DNA from 3 places in the Stenotrophomonas sp. X genome. Region 3 is predicted to be linked to each of the others. Evidence: predicted binding sites of a transcription regulator. Region 3 holds the regulator's gene; each other region holds the start of a gene.
What was found. Region 3 encodes FliA, which starts transcription of late flagellar genes. Its sites were predicted from a motif close to TAAAGTTTNNCNNNCNNNGGCCGATAA; they were not measured.
Positions count from the first base shown of each region.

Region 1 (4,275 bases), 1.1 Mb from region 3:
GCGTTCTGCTGGGTCACCTGGTCCATCTGCACCACCACCTGGTTGACCTGCTCGATGCCGGCGGCCTGTTCCTTGCTGGCCGCTGCGATGTCGCTCATCAGCTGGGTGGTGCGCGAACTGGCCTGCGCCACGCGTGCGATCGCGGCTTCCGATTCAACGGTCACCGCCAGGCCACTCTTCACCTTGGAAGCGGCGTCCTCGATCAGTTCCTTGATCTCCTTGGCGGCGACACCGGCACGCTGTGCGAGCGTGCGCACTTCGCTGGCGACCACGGCAAAGCCACGGCCCTGCTCGCCTGCGCGCGCAGCTTCCACTGCGGCATTCAGCGCCAGGATGTTGGTCTGGAACGCGATGCCGTCGATCACCGTGGAGATTTCCGAGATGCGCGCCGAGGACTGATCGATTTCGCCCATCACCGATGCCATCTGTGCCATCGCCTGCTCGGTCTCGCGCACGGCGGCACCGGCGGCATGCGCTTCGCTGTCGGCCTGACGCGCCAGTTCGGCGTTCTGGCGTACGGTGGAGGTCAGCTCCTCCATCGACGCGGCCGCTTCTTCCAGATTCGCAGCCTGCTGCTCGGTGCGGCGCGACAGGTCGTTGTTGCCGGCGGCCAGTTCCTGGGCCGCGTTGTTGATGCTGTCGGCAGCCACCTGGATGCCGCGGACAATGCCGGTCAGCTGCGCGGTGGTGGTGTTGGCATCGTCGCGCATGCGCGCAAACACGCCTTCGTACTCGCCCTCCATGCGTGCGGTCAGGTCGCCATGCGAGATCGCGCGCAGCACGTCGGAAACATCGGCGATGCTGGCCTGCGAACTGGCCATCATGCCGTTGAGGTGCTCGACCATCGTCTTGAACTGGTACTGGAACGCAGCGGCATCGCCACGCATGCTGAAATCGCCGGCGCGTGCGGCGCGGGCCAGTTCATCGATCTGCGCGTTGATCGCCATCAGGCTCTGCTTCACCGCCGCCAGGGTGCGGGTCAGCGTGCCCTTCTCGCCCGGGTAGTCCGGCAGGTCGCGGCTGAGGTCACCCATGGCGTAACGCTGCATCACCTCGGCCATCAGCAGTTCCACCTGCACGTGCGACTCGACCAGGCTGTTGGTGGCCTGCACCATGCGGCCGAAATCACCGGGGAACGCACTGGCGTCCATGCGATAGCGGATTGCACCGGCCTCGTGCTGCTCGGCCATCTGCAACTGCGCGCCGATCGCCGCCTGCACACTCTGGCGCACGCTGGCCATCGCCTCGCCCAGCTGGGTCAGTTCGTCACGGCCGCCGAGGCGGAATTCCTGATCCAGCTGGCCCTTGGACAGGCGCTCGGCCAGGTTCACCGCGCGGGCCAGCGGGCCGGTCAGGCTGCGCCCGATCATCACCGAGGCACCGATGCCGACCAGCAGCGCGACGCCGCCCAGCACCAGCAGCTGGAGCAGGCTGCGCTCACCCAGGCGGATGGCCTCGGCGGCTGCCTCACGGCTTTCCTTCTCTTCGAAATCCACGCCATCGGACAGTGCCTTGTTCCAGCCGTTGGCCGCTTCCTGCACCGGGCCCAGGGTCAGTGCCACGGCACCCGGGTAGTCGCCCTGCTCCATCAGTTCGCTGGTCTGCTTGTTGAGCGGGCGCGCGATGGCACGCTTGGCCGCGATGGTTTCCGCGATGGCCTTGCCCTCCGCATCGCCTGGCAGTGCCTGGTAGGCGGCCCAGCTGGCCTCATAGCGCTTGACCAGATCGGCAATGCGCTTCTCATCGCTGCCGCGGTCTTCGCCCTGGCGGATCAGCATTTCGCGCCGCACCACCATCATCTGGTTGTTGGCGTCGAGCATCTGCGACAACAGGCGCACCTTGGCCACGCTGACGTCGACCACCTGCTGCATCGCGCGCTTCTGCACGACACTGGCGGTGGCGCCGGTGGCCACCACGGCGGCCACCAGCAGCAGCAACAGGCCAAAGCCCAGCCCAAGACGCCAGGCAACCCTGACGTTCCTCAAGTAGTTCATGGGGGTATCCAAAACGGGGGGATGTGGCCTTATCGGCGGCCCGGCAGGCAATCTTGATCGCCGCCCATCGACGGCGTCGGCCACCGTTCACCTTGGTGAGTCCCCGTCCCAGCGGCACCTGCCGGTGCCAGCCGGCCGCAATGACATGTCTGCTCATGCGGGTATCAGATCCCTTTCACGGCGGCTCCGCACCGTCTGCGGGCAAGGTGGCGGCGTACCTGCTGGAGATCCCAATGCGCTCATCTGTGTCCCGATCCACCCTGCTCGCAATCTCGCTGCTGGCATCACCTACCTTCGCGCAGGCGCCGCCGCCCGGACTGCCCGCCCCCATTGCCGAGAAGGCTGGCCCGGACACCGCGGTGCGCTCCGCACTGCATGCCCAGGTGCTGCTGGATCGTGCGAACTTCTCTCCAGGCCAGATTGATGGTGAGGTAGGCAGCAACCAGCGGCGGGCGGTGTCAGGCTTCCAGGCGGCGCACGGGCTGACCGTAACGGGTGAGCTGGACGACGCCACCTGGAAGGCTCTGCAGGCCGATACGATCACGCCGCTGGCCAGCTACACGCTGACTGCCGAGGATGTCGCCGGGCCGTTCCAGGCGGTGCCGAAGGGCCCCGCCGCACAGGCCAAACTGAAATCGTTGGGCTTCAACAACGTCGAAGAGTCGCTGGGCGAACGCTTCCACGCATCCCCTGAGCTGTTGAAGCTGCTCAATCCGGGCGTGGATCTGAGCAAGGCCGGCAACCGCATTCAGGTGCCCAACATCGCACCATCGGCGCTACCGAAGGCAGCCAAGGTGGTCGTCGACAAATCCGACTCGACCCTGCAACTGCTGGATGCCCAGGGCAAGGTGATCGCGCAGGTGCCTGTCTCATCCGGCAGCCAGCATGATCCGCTGCCGATCGGCGAATGGAAGATCCTGGGCGTTTACCGCGACCCGCCGTTCCACTACAACCCCAAGCTGTTCTGGGATGCGCGCAAGGGCGAAAAGAAGGCGACGCTGCCGCCGGGCCCGAACAATCCGGTCGGCCGGGTCTGGATCGATCTGTCCAAGCCGCATTACGGCCTGCATGGCACGCCTGAACCCGGCCACGTGGGCAAGACCGAGTCGCATGGCTGCGTACGCATGACCAACTGGGATGCACTGCGCGTGGCTGATGCGGTGGATGAGTCGGTGCCCGTGGTGATGCAGGAGTGAGTCGATGCGTCTTCCGCAACTGATTGTGCTCGGTGTTCTGCTGGGATTGGGTGCAGGTTGGTGGCTGCACCGCGATATGGATGAGCCGGTGGCCGACGCGCTGCCGGAAGCGCCATCGACGGTGGCCACCGCGCCGGTGACGGAACCGGTAGCGCCAGGTGCAACAGCCCCACCCGCCTCCACCGCGCCGCCGGCCGCGCAGGCTCCGGATGCACCGCCCGGGTTACTGCTGCCGGTGCAGGGCATCCTGCCCTCGCAGCTGCGCGATACCTTCACCGATGCACGCAGCGAGGGCCGCGTACACGATGCCATCGACATCATGGCCGATGCCGGTACGCCGGTGCTGGCGGCGGCCGATGGCACGGTGGAGAAACTGTTCGACAGTGAGCGCGGCGGGCTGACGATCTACCAGTTCGAGCCCAGCGGGCGCTGGTGCTACTACTACGCGCACCTGCAACGCTACGCCGATGGCCTGGCCGAGAAGCAGGTGATCAAGCGCGGGGAGGTGATCGGCTACGTCGGCAGCACCGGCAATGCCAGCGCCGAGGCCCCACACCTGCACTTCGAGGTGCATGTGCTGGGGCCGGAAAAGCAGTGGTGGAAGGGACAGTCGATCAATCCCTATCCGCTGCTGAAGTCGGCGGCACTGATGCCCGGCGCTGCCAGCGCCGCAAGGTGAACGTGAACACCGCCAACGCCCCCCCGGGAATCAGCAGGAACAGTGCCGCCACCTTCCAGAAAAAGAACGGCCACAGCCAGACGTAATCCAGGTCGGTCAGCTTCAGCAGGTCCAGCGGGGGCTGCAATTCGATCACGGCCGCCCTGCCCGCCAGCGCCGGGTCCACCTCCAGTACGGTTACCCGCAGCCATGAGCGTCCGCGTGGCAATGCATCACCGCGGCCATATCCAAAATAGGACGCCATGAGCCCGCTGGACTCAACCGATGCCAGCCTGCGGTTGATACCCTGCCCGGCCACTCCCGAACGCTCTCCTGCGCGGAAGTCCCCATGATCGGTGGGAGTGTCGATGCGCAGCAGCACTTCAGGGTCAGCCTCAGTACCGTCTGCGGCATACCGCAGTCGCAG
Region 1 covers NZ_CM146756.1:3,140,051-3,144,325, forward strand. Annotated here, with positions in the region: gene ACZ75I_RS14610 (methyl-accepting chemotaxis protein) at 1-1,994, opposite strand, end outside; gene ACZ75I_RS14615 (L,D-transpeptidase family protein) at 2,228-3,190, shown strand; gene ACZ75I_RS14620 (M23 family metallopeptidase) at 3,195-3,869, shown strand; gene ACZ75I_RS14625 (hypothetical protein) at 3,805-4,275, opposite strand, start outside.
Region 1: a site for FliA is predicted at 2,024-2,050, ahead of ACZ75I_RS14610 (methyl-accepting chemotaxis protein). Genes of this name have one in related genera too.

Region 2 (4,275 bases), 1.8 Mb from region 3:
GCGCGACCGTCGCGTTGGCATCATCGCGCATGCGCGCGAACACGCCCTGCAGCTCACTCTCCATGCGCGCGCTGAGGTCACCACGAGCCAGCGCGGCCAGCAATGCCTGCAGGTCGCCGAGGTTGGTTTCAAACGTCGCCAGCAGGCGGTTGATGCTGGTCGACAACGTGCGCACGAAGCCCTGCTTGCCCTCCAGCGCGATGCGACCGTGCAGGTCACCGTGTGCTGCAGCATCGACCAGCGCAGCGACCTCGGTTTCCAGCAGGGTCTCCAGCGCTCGACTGCGCCATTCCACCGCTACGCCGAGGAATTGCCCGTCATCGATGACGGGGTTGGCAATCAGCTGGTAACGCGTGCCGGCATGGCCGATCTCGCGCTCTTCGCGCTGGCGCACGCCGGCCAGGCTGGCCAACGCCGGATGCAGGCGTACCGCGTCGCTGCCCACCAGCGCTTCGTTCCGCAGGTCAAGCAGCTGCAGCAGTGCCGGGTTGGCGTAGGCGACCTGCCCTTCCGCATCGATCACCATCAAACCGGTCTGCGCACTGTCCAATGCCTGGCGCACCCGGGTGTTGCCGCGCGCCACGGCACGCTCGGTCTCGATACGCGCGCGCAGGCGCTGCTGCATGTCGACCAGGCGCTGGGCCAGCTGGCCGATCTCGTCGTTGGCGTTGTAGACGCGCAGGGTGGTGTCCAGGCGGTCGTCGGCGATGTCGCTGGCGAAGTGCAGGGTGTCCTGGATCGGCTGGCGCACTGCACGCAGCACCAGCACGAGGCTGGTGATCAGCACACCGGCGACCAGCAGCACGGTCAATGCAAACAGCACGCTCATCGTGCGCGCACCAGCCTGCTGGCGGGCCTGGGCACGGGCCAGTGCCGCGGCCTGTGCCTGCTGGAATGCGGCCAGCGCAGGCGCTACGCCCGCAGCGGTATCCAGCAGCGACTGCGCTTCCACATCCAGGCCGACACGGGCAGCGGTATACCCCAGCAATGCGGCCTGATACGCCTCCATTCCGGTGCGCAGGGTGTCCTGCGCATCCGCGGGCAGGCCCGCCAGCGCGAGATCGAACGGCAGCTTTTCTTCGCTGGCGCGGTCGGCGTGGGTGGAATCACCGTCGAGCAGCAGCAGTGCCTCCTGCCGCCGCATCTTCTGCAGGGACAACGCCAGCGCATCCCGCTGCTGCGCATCCACCTGCCCCTGCAGCGTGTCTGCAGCCTGTTGCAGCTGCGCGGCGAGGCCGGCCTCACCACGGCCCATCTCGTCGACCCGTTCGAACAGGGCGGCCACACCCTGCGAGAACGCGCCTGCAGCTTCGGTCAACGCCTGCAGGGCCTTGCGCCGGCCGGCATCCATCGGCATCGTGCGCAGCGCCTGCAGATCGTCCTGCAGCGCCTTTTGCGTGGCCAGCAGCTGCGCGCGGTCGGCATCATCGAAACTGCGTGCATACTGGATCTGCAGGCGGCGCGCTTCGGCCACCCGCGTGGCCAGGCGCGCGGCGAGGTCACTGCCGCGCTGGTAGCTGGCCTGGCTGCGCGCAGCCTGCGTGCTGGCATGCCCGGTCCAGGCATAGACGGCGGCGATTGCGACCAGTCCCAGGCCACAGACCCACAAGGTCGCCTTGAGCTTGTTGGCTACGCTCAGCCGATGCGGTTGCAGCCACAGCAGCAGGCCGGAGGACGCCGGGCGCAGCACCGCAAGCCGCGTGCGCAGGGACCGGAGGTGGGAGACAACGGCCGACATGACAGACTCCAGGCAGAAGGACGCACCTGTATCGGCCGGATTCAAGGCAACTTTAGAACTTTCGTCGTCCTGGCCCAGCGGTGACGGGCGGACGCGGCCTTTGTACCGGGTGCAGGCGACGCTGGCGTGACACGACCAGCACCCTTGACCTCAACCCCGGTTGGGGGAGCACAGTGGACCTCCCCTCCCGCCCGGTGCCGCCATGACGACGCTCGATGTCCCCCGCTACCTGCAGCGCCTGCAGCTGGATGCGCCGCCACCGCTGACGCTGGCCGGCCTGACCCTGCTGCAGCAGCGCCACAACGCAGTGCTGCCGTTCGAGACCCTCAGCTGCCTGCTGCGCGATGCGGTACCGATCGACCTGGACAGCGTGCAGCGCAAGCTGCTGGACGAGCGCCGTGGCGGGTACTGCTTCGAACTCAATGGCGGCCTGCTGGCGCTGCTGCTGGCGCTGGGCTTCGATGCGCAGCCATTGAGCGCGCGCGTGCTGCTGGCTGCCCATGACGGCGAACTGACCGCACGGACCCACCTGCTGCTGCGCGTGCAGGTGGACGGCGAAGACTGGCTGGTGGACGCCGGTTTCGGCAGCCTGACCCCGACCGTGCCGCTGCGGCTGCATGATCCGCAGCCGCAGGCCACGCCGCACGAACGCTATCTGCTGCAGCGGCTGCCTGGCGAGGGGGATTTCGTGCTGTACGCCGAATCCGGTGACGGCTGGCGGGCGATGTACCGTTTCGACCTGCACGTGCCCGCACCGATCGACAACGTGGTGGGCAACTGGTACGTGTGCACCCATCCCGACTCCAGCTTCCCTGGCCAGCTGCGCGCGTCGCTGACCGGGCCAGATTGGCGACGCACCATCGGCAGTGGCAACTACACCGAGTACCGCCCCGGCCAGGCACCGGACAAGCGTCCGCTGCACGATGTTGCCGACGTGCGCGACGTGCTGCAGCAACGCTTTGGCATGCAGTTGCCCGAAGACCCGCGGCTCGATCCGGCGATCAACGACTGGCTGCAGCGCTCACGTGCCGCGACCTTGTAGAGCCGAGCCCATGCCCGGCTGAGCTTGGGCGGCTGGGTCAACAGCAGCCGAGCATGGGCTCGGCTCTACGGAACCGCGCGCGCCTGCAACGCAATCCGGTTGCCTTCACTGTCGCAGATCCCGGCCACGTTCCAGGCTCACCTCCAAGTCCATGCCCACACCTGCGGCCTCGTCGGCAAACGGAAGGTACGCCATCCTGCAGTCGTGCAGCATGACACCCCTTGCAGGGCAGTGCTGGCATGCTGGGTGCCCCTTTCCTCGCGGAGTCCTGCATGTCCCTGGCCGATCACCAAAGTGCGCTGGCACCGCAGGGCTTCCTGCGCGTGGCGATCAACCTGGGCAACCCGGTGCTGGCGCAGGGCGATGCGCACTCGCCGCGCGGACCGTCGGTGGAGCTGGCCGCGATATTGGCGCAGCGCCTGGGTGTGCAGGCACGCTTCACCTGTCACGATGCCGCAGCCTCGGTGGTCGCTGCGGCAGGCGAAGACGGCTGGGATCTGGCCTTCCTGGCCATCGATCCGGCACGCGCCGACCGCATCGCCTTCAGTGCTCCGTACGTGGAGATCGAAGGCACCTATCTGGTGCGCGAGGACAGTCCCGCGCAGCAGGTGACCGACCTCGACCGCGAGGGGCTGCGCATCGCGGTGGGCCGCGGTGCAGCCTACGACCTGTTTCTCAGCCGCGAACTGCGCCACGCCACGATCGAACGGGCCGAGACGTCGGCGGCTGCGATCACCCTGTTCGATCTGCAGCGCCTGGATGCCGCCGCCGGCGTGCGCCAGCCGCTGCAAGCATGGGCGCGGGCGCATCCCGGCCACCGCGTGCTGGCCGACCGTTTCACCGCGATCCAGCAGGCGGTGGCGGCGCCGGCATCCCGCCCCGCCGACGCGCTGCAGGCGCTGTTCGAGGAAGTGGAGGCGATCAAGGCCGGCTCGCTGCTGGAGGAGGCGTTCGCGCGCGCCGGGCAGGCGGTCACGCTGGTGCGATGAGTGTAGCGTCCGCCATGTGCCGCACGTGTTCGGCAGCCTGCGCGTGCAGCCAGTCGCGGAAGGCAAGAAAGCCGCGGTGGCGGGCCGAACGCTGCGGGTAGACCAGCCAATGCGGCCAGGCGGTTTTCAGGCGCAGGTTGGACAGCGCAACCAGTTGGCCGGAATCCAGCAACAAGCGCGCCCGCGTCACCCGCCCCAGCGCCACGCCCACCCCGTCCAGCGCCGCACGGTGGTGTGCCTCCGAATCATCCAGCACCGCTACGAAGCGCGACGGCGGGGTCTGCCCGCTCAACGCGAACCAGGCCCCCCACGCGCCATCGGGGTCCCCCAGCAGTGGCCACTGGTTCAGTGGCACCCGGTCGATCCCTCCCATGCGTTCGATCAGCGCCGGGCTCGCCATCGGCAGCAGCCACTCGTCGAACAGCGGCTCAACCACCAGGCCCGGCCACTGCCCGCTGCCCAGCCGCAGCGCGGCGTCGAACTGGCGCTGCCGCTCGAAATCAATC
Region 2 covers NZ_CM146756.1:3,826,515-3,830,789, forward strand. Annotated here, with positions in the region: gene ACZ75I_RS17565 (methyl-accepting chemotaxis protein) at 1-1,738, opposite strand, end outside; gene ACZ75I_RS17570 (arylamine N-acetyltransferase family protein) at 1,941-2,780, shown strand; gene ACZ75I_RS17575 (ABC transporter substrate-binding protein) at 3,053-3,769, shown strand; gene ACZ75I_RS17580 (LysR substrate-binding domain-containing protein) at 3,753-4,275, opposite strand, start outside.
Region 2: a site for FliA is predicted at 1,767-1,793, ahead of ACZ75I_RS17565 (methyl-accepting chemotaxis protein). Genes of this name have one in related genera too.

Region 3 (4,275 bases):
GATTGCCCCGGTCGACCCGCTGGAGGAAGGCGGCGTGATCGCGCTGGTGGGCCCGACCGGCGCCGGCAAGACCACCACCATCGCCAAGCTGGCCTCGCGGTTCGCCGAGAAGCACGCGCCGCGTGACGTGGCTCTGGTCACCACCGACACCACCCGCATCGGCGCCCGCGAGCAGCTGTATGGCTACGGCCGGCAGCTCGGCATCGCCGTGCACGAGGCCAACAGCGGCACCGACCTGGACCAGCTGCTGGAACGCCTGAAGGACTACAAGCTGGTACTGATCGACACCGCCGGACTGGGCCCGCGCGACCGCGCGCTGGCCGCCCAGCTGCAGTGGCTGCGCGCCGCGCGCCAGGTGCGCACCCTGCTGGTGCTGCCGGCCAACACCAGCTTCGGCGACATGGACGAGGTGGTCCGCCGCTTCGGTGCCGCCAACCTGCAGGGCCTGGTGCTGAGCAAGCTGGACGAAACCGGCCGCTTCGGCAACGCCCTGTCGGTGGCCGTGGACCACGCCCTGCCGATCACCTGGGTGACCGACGGCCAGGACGTTCCGGACGACCTGCACCGGGCCAGTGCGGCCAATCTCGTACTTCGCCTTGAAGATTTGCGCCGAGCGGCCGATATGCCCTGCAACCCGGAGTTGAACCATGCCGTCGCGTGAGTACGCCAAGCTGACCAAGACCTTCCCGCTGTCGGCCACCCGCAGCGAGCCGCTCGGCCCTGTGCGCACCATCGCCGTGACCGGCGGCAAGGGCGGCGTGGGCAAGACCAACGTGTCGGCCAACCTGGCCGTGGCGCTGGCCGGCATGGGCAAGCGCACGCTGCTGCTGGACGCCGACCTCGGCCTGGCCAACATCGACGTGATCCTGGGCTTGAACCCCACCTATACGCTGGCCGACCTGGTTGCCGGCCGCTGCTCGCTGGACGACGTCATCGTCGAAGGCCCGAACGGCGTGCTGGTGGTCCCGGCCGCGTCCGGCCGCCGGCACATGGCCGAGCTGGCCCCGGCCGAGCACGTCGGCCTGGTCAACGTGTTCTCCGAGCTGGAACGCGAGCTGGACATCATGGTGGTGGACACCGCCGCAGGCATCACCGACGGCGTGCTGACCTTCTGCCAGGCCGCGCAGGACACCGTGGTGGTGGTCTGTGACGAGCCGGCGTCGATCACCGACGCCTACGCGCTGATCAAGGTGCTCTCGCGCGAACGTGGCGTGGACCGCGTCCAGGTGGTGGCCAACATGGTGCGCGATCCCAACGAGGGCCGCGTACTGTACGAGAAGCTGACCCGCGTCTGCGAGAAGTTCCTCGCCGATGTCTCGCTGAACTACCTGGGCTGCGTGCCGCAGGATGACTGGCTGCGCCTGTCGGTGCAGCGCCAGCAGCCGGTGGTGAAGGCCTACCCGTCCAGCCCGTCCGCACTGGCGATCACCGAGATCGCGCGCCGCACGGCCCGCTGGCAGGCGCCGACCGAACCACGCGGCGGCGTCGAGTTCTTCCTCGAACGCATCCTCAAGCAGCGCGGGGTGGCGGCATGAAAGGCGCGGCCCAGTACAGGGAAGTCCAGCGCTCGGCGGCCAACGACGTCATCGCCCAGCACTCGGACCTGGTGCGGCGCATCGCCCACCATCTGGCCGCGCGCCTGCCGGCCAGCGTCGAAGTCGACGACCTGATCCAGGCGGGCATGATGGGCCTGATCGAGGCGTCGCGCAGCTACGACGCCGACCAGGGCGCCTCGTTCGAGACCTATGCCTCGATCCGTATCCGTGGCTCGATGATCGACGAGATCCGCCGTGGCGACTGGGTGCCGCGCTCGGTGCACCGCCGTGCACGCGATGCTGCGGCCACCATCCGCCGCCTGGAACAGAGCAGCGGCCGAGCCGCCAGCGCCACCGAAGTGGCCGCCGCGATGGAGATGCCACTGCCCGAGTACCTGCGCCTGATGGAAGACGCCGCGCGTGGCCAGGTGCTGAGCCTGGAGTCGCGCATCGAGGACCAGGGCGAGCTGGACACGGTCGCCCAGGGTAGCCCGACCCCGCAGCAGGTACTGGAGCGCAGCGAGTTCGGCCGCGAGCTGGGCAAGGCCATCGGCCATCTGCCCGAGCGCGAACAGCTGGTGCTCTCGCTCTACTACGAGCAGGAACTCAACCTGAAGGAGATCGGCGCGGTGCTCGGCGTGAGCGAGTCGCGGGTCTGCCAGATCCACGGCCAGGCCGTGCTGCGCCTGCGCGGCCGGCTGAAGGTATTCGAGGCCGTCGACGCCGGCCTCGAAGAATGAACATCCCCGAGGCAGCTGCCCCCGGCCGCCCGGAATGAACAACAAAGGAACTCTGCTTTGAACAAGAACATGCGCATCCTGATCGTCGACGACTTCTCGACCATGCGTCGCATCGTCAAGAACCTGCTGGGCGATCTGGGCTTCACCAACACCGCCGAAGCCGAGGACGGGCATGCCGCGCTGTCGCTGCTGCAGAGCCAGCCGTTCGATTTCGTGGTCACCGACTGGAACATGCCGGTCATGACCGGCATCGAGCTGCTCAAGGCGATCCGTGCCGATGCCAAGCTGAAGACCCTGCCGGTGCTGATGGTCACCGCCGAAGCCAAGCGCGAGCAGATCATCGAAGCGGCCCAGAACGGCGTGAACGGCTACATCATCAAGCCGTTCACCGCGCAGACGCTGGAAGAGAAGCTCGGCAAGATCTTCGAACGCCTGGCGGCCAGCGCCTGATGGACACCACGGTCGACAAGAATGCCCTCGCCCTGCGCCTGCAGGAAGCACTGGACGCACTGGAGTCCGGTGACGAAACCGCCTGGCGGCAACGCATCGACGGGCTGGTCGCGCTGCGCACGCAGCCGATGATGAGCGGCCTCTCGCGGCTGGCCCGCGAGCTCGGGCAGGCCCTGGGTGAACTGCCGACCGTACCCAGCGAGGCCGGCGAACTGGACGATGCCTGCGCACGCCTGGACCACGTGGTGGCGATGACCGAACAGGCGACGCACCGCACCCTGGACCTGGCCGAGGAATGCCGCAGCCTGACCGAACAGCTGCGCGCCGAAGGCCTGCAGCCGGGCCAGGATGCGCAGCTCGAGCGCATCCGCCACAACCTCACCGAGATCGCCCTGACCCAGAGCTACCAGGACCTGACCGGGCAGATCATCCGTCGCGTGGTCGGCATCGTCCGCCGCGTGCACGAGGGCTTCGGCGCGCTCGGCCTGCCGCCGGAACAGCATCGCACCGATCCGGAACTGGCCGGGCCGGCACTGAAGGGACTGGACCGCCACGCGGTCTCGCAGAACGACGCCGACGACCTGCTGTCGGACCTGGGGCTGTAAGCATGAGCGCGGTATCCGACGACATCACTGCCGATTTCATCATCGAGGCGCAGGAAATCCTGGATCGCCTGGGCGAACAGCTGGTGTCGCTGGAGCAGGCACCACAGGACACCGAGCAGCTCAACGCGGTGTTCCGGGGCTACCACACGCTCAAGGGCGGCGCCGGCTTCCTCGGCGTCACCGCCATGGTCGAGTTGTGCCACGCCGCCGAAGAAGCGCTGGGCATCGCGCGCGCGGGCCAGGCCGTGCTGCAGGCCCATCACTTCGATGCCGCCCAGCAATCGCTGGACTACCTGCAAGCGATGCTGGATGCAGTTTCCTCCGGCACCGAGCCGGGCTATGCGCCGCCGGAGCTGATCGCCCAGTTCGACATGCACGGAGGCGCCACCGCGCCGGCCGCCCCGACCGCCGTAGCGGCGGCCGGTAGCGGCGACCTGATCACCGACGACGAATTCGAGGCCCTGCTCGACCAGCTGCACGGTGGTAACGCGCCGACTGCGGTCGCGCCGGCAAAGAAGGCTGACGACGGCCTGATCAGCGAAGACGAGTTCGAAGCCCTGCTCGACCAGCTGCACGGTGGCGCCGCACCCGGCGCCAAGCCCATCGCTGCGGTAGCGCCCGCACCGATCGCGGCACCACGCCCACTGGCCGCACCGGCCGCACCGGCAACTGCAGCGGCGACCAAGCCGGCCGCCAAGCCGCTGGCCGAAGCCGAACATACCGTGCGCGTGGACACCAAGCGCCTGGACGCGATTGTCAATCTGATCGGCGAACTGGTGCTGTCACGCAACCGGCTCAAGACCCTGCGTGCGCGCCTGCGCGACGAGGAACTGGACCGCGCCGTGTCGACCCTGGACATCGCCACCGCGCGCCTGCAGTCGGCGGTGATGCGTACCCGCATGCAGCCGGTGGGCAAGGTCTTCTCGCGCTTCCCCAAGGTCGCCC
Region 3 covers NZ_CM146756.1:2,004,665-2,008,939, reverse strand. Annotated here, with positions in the region: gene flhF (flagellar biosynthesis protein FlhF) at 1-661, shown strand, start outside; gene ACZ75I_RS09205 (MinD/ParA family ATP-binding protein) at 648-1,535, shown strand; gene ACZ75I_RS09200 (RNA polymerase sigma factor FliA) at 1,532-2,275, shown strand; gene cheY (chemotaxis response regulator CheY) at 2,333-2,725, shown strand; gene ACZ75I_RS09190 (protein phosphatase CheZ) at 2,725-3,330, shown strand; gene ACZ75I_RS09185 (chemotaxis protein CheA) at 3,333-4,275, shown strand, end outside.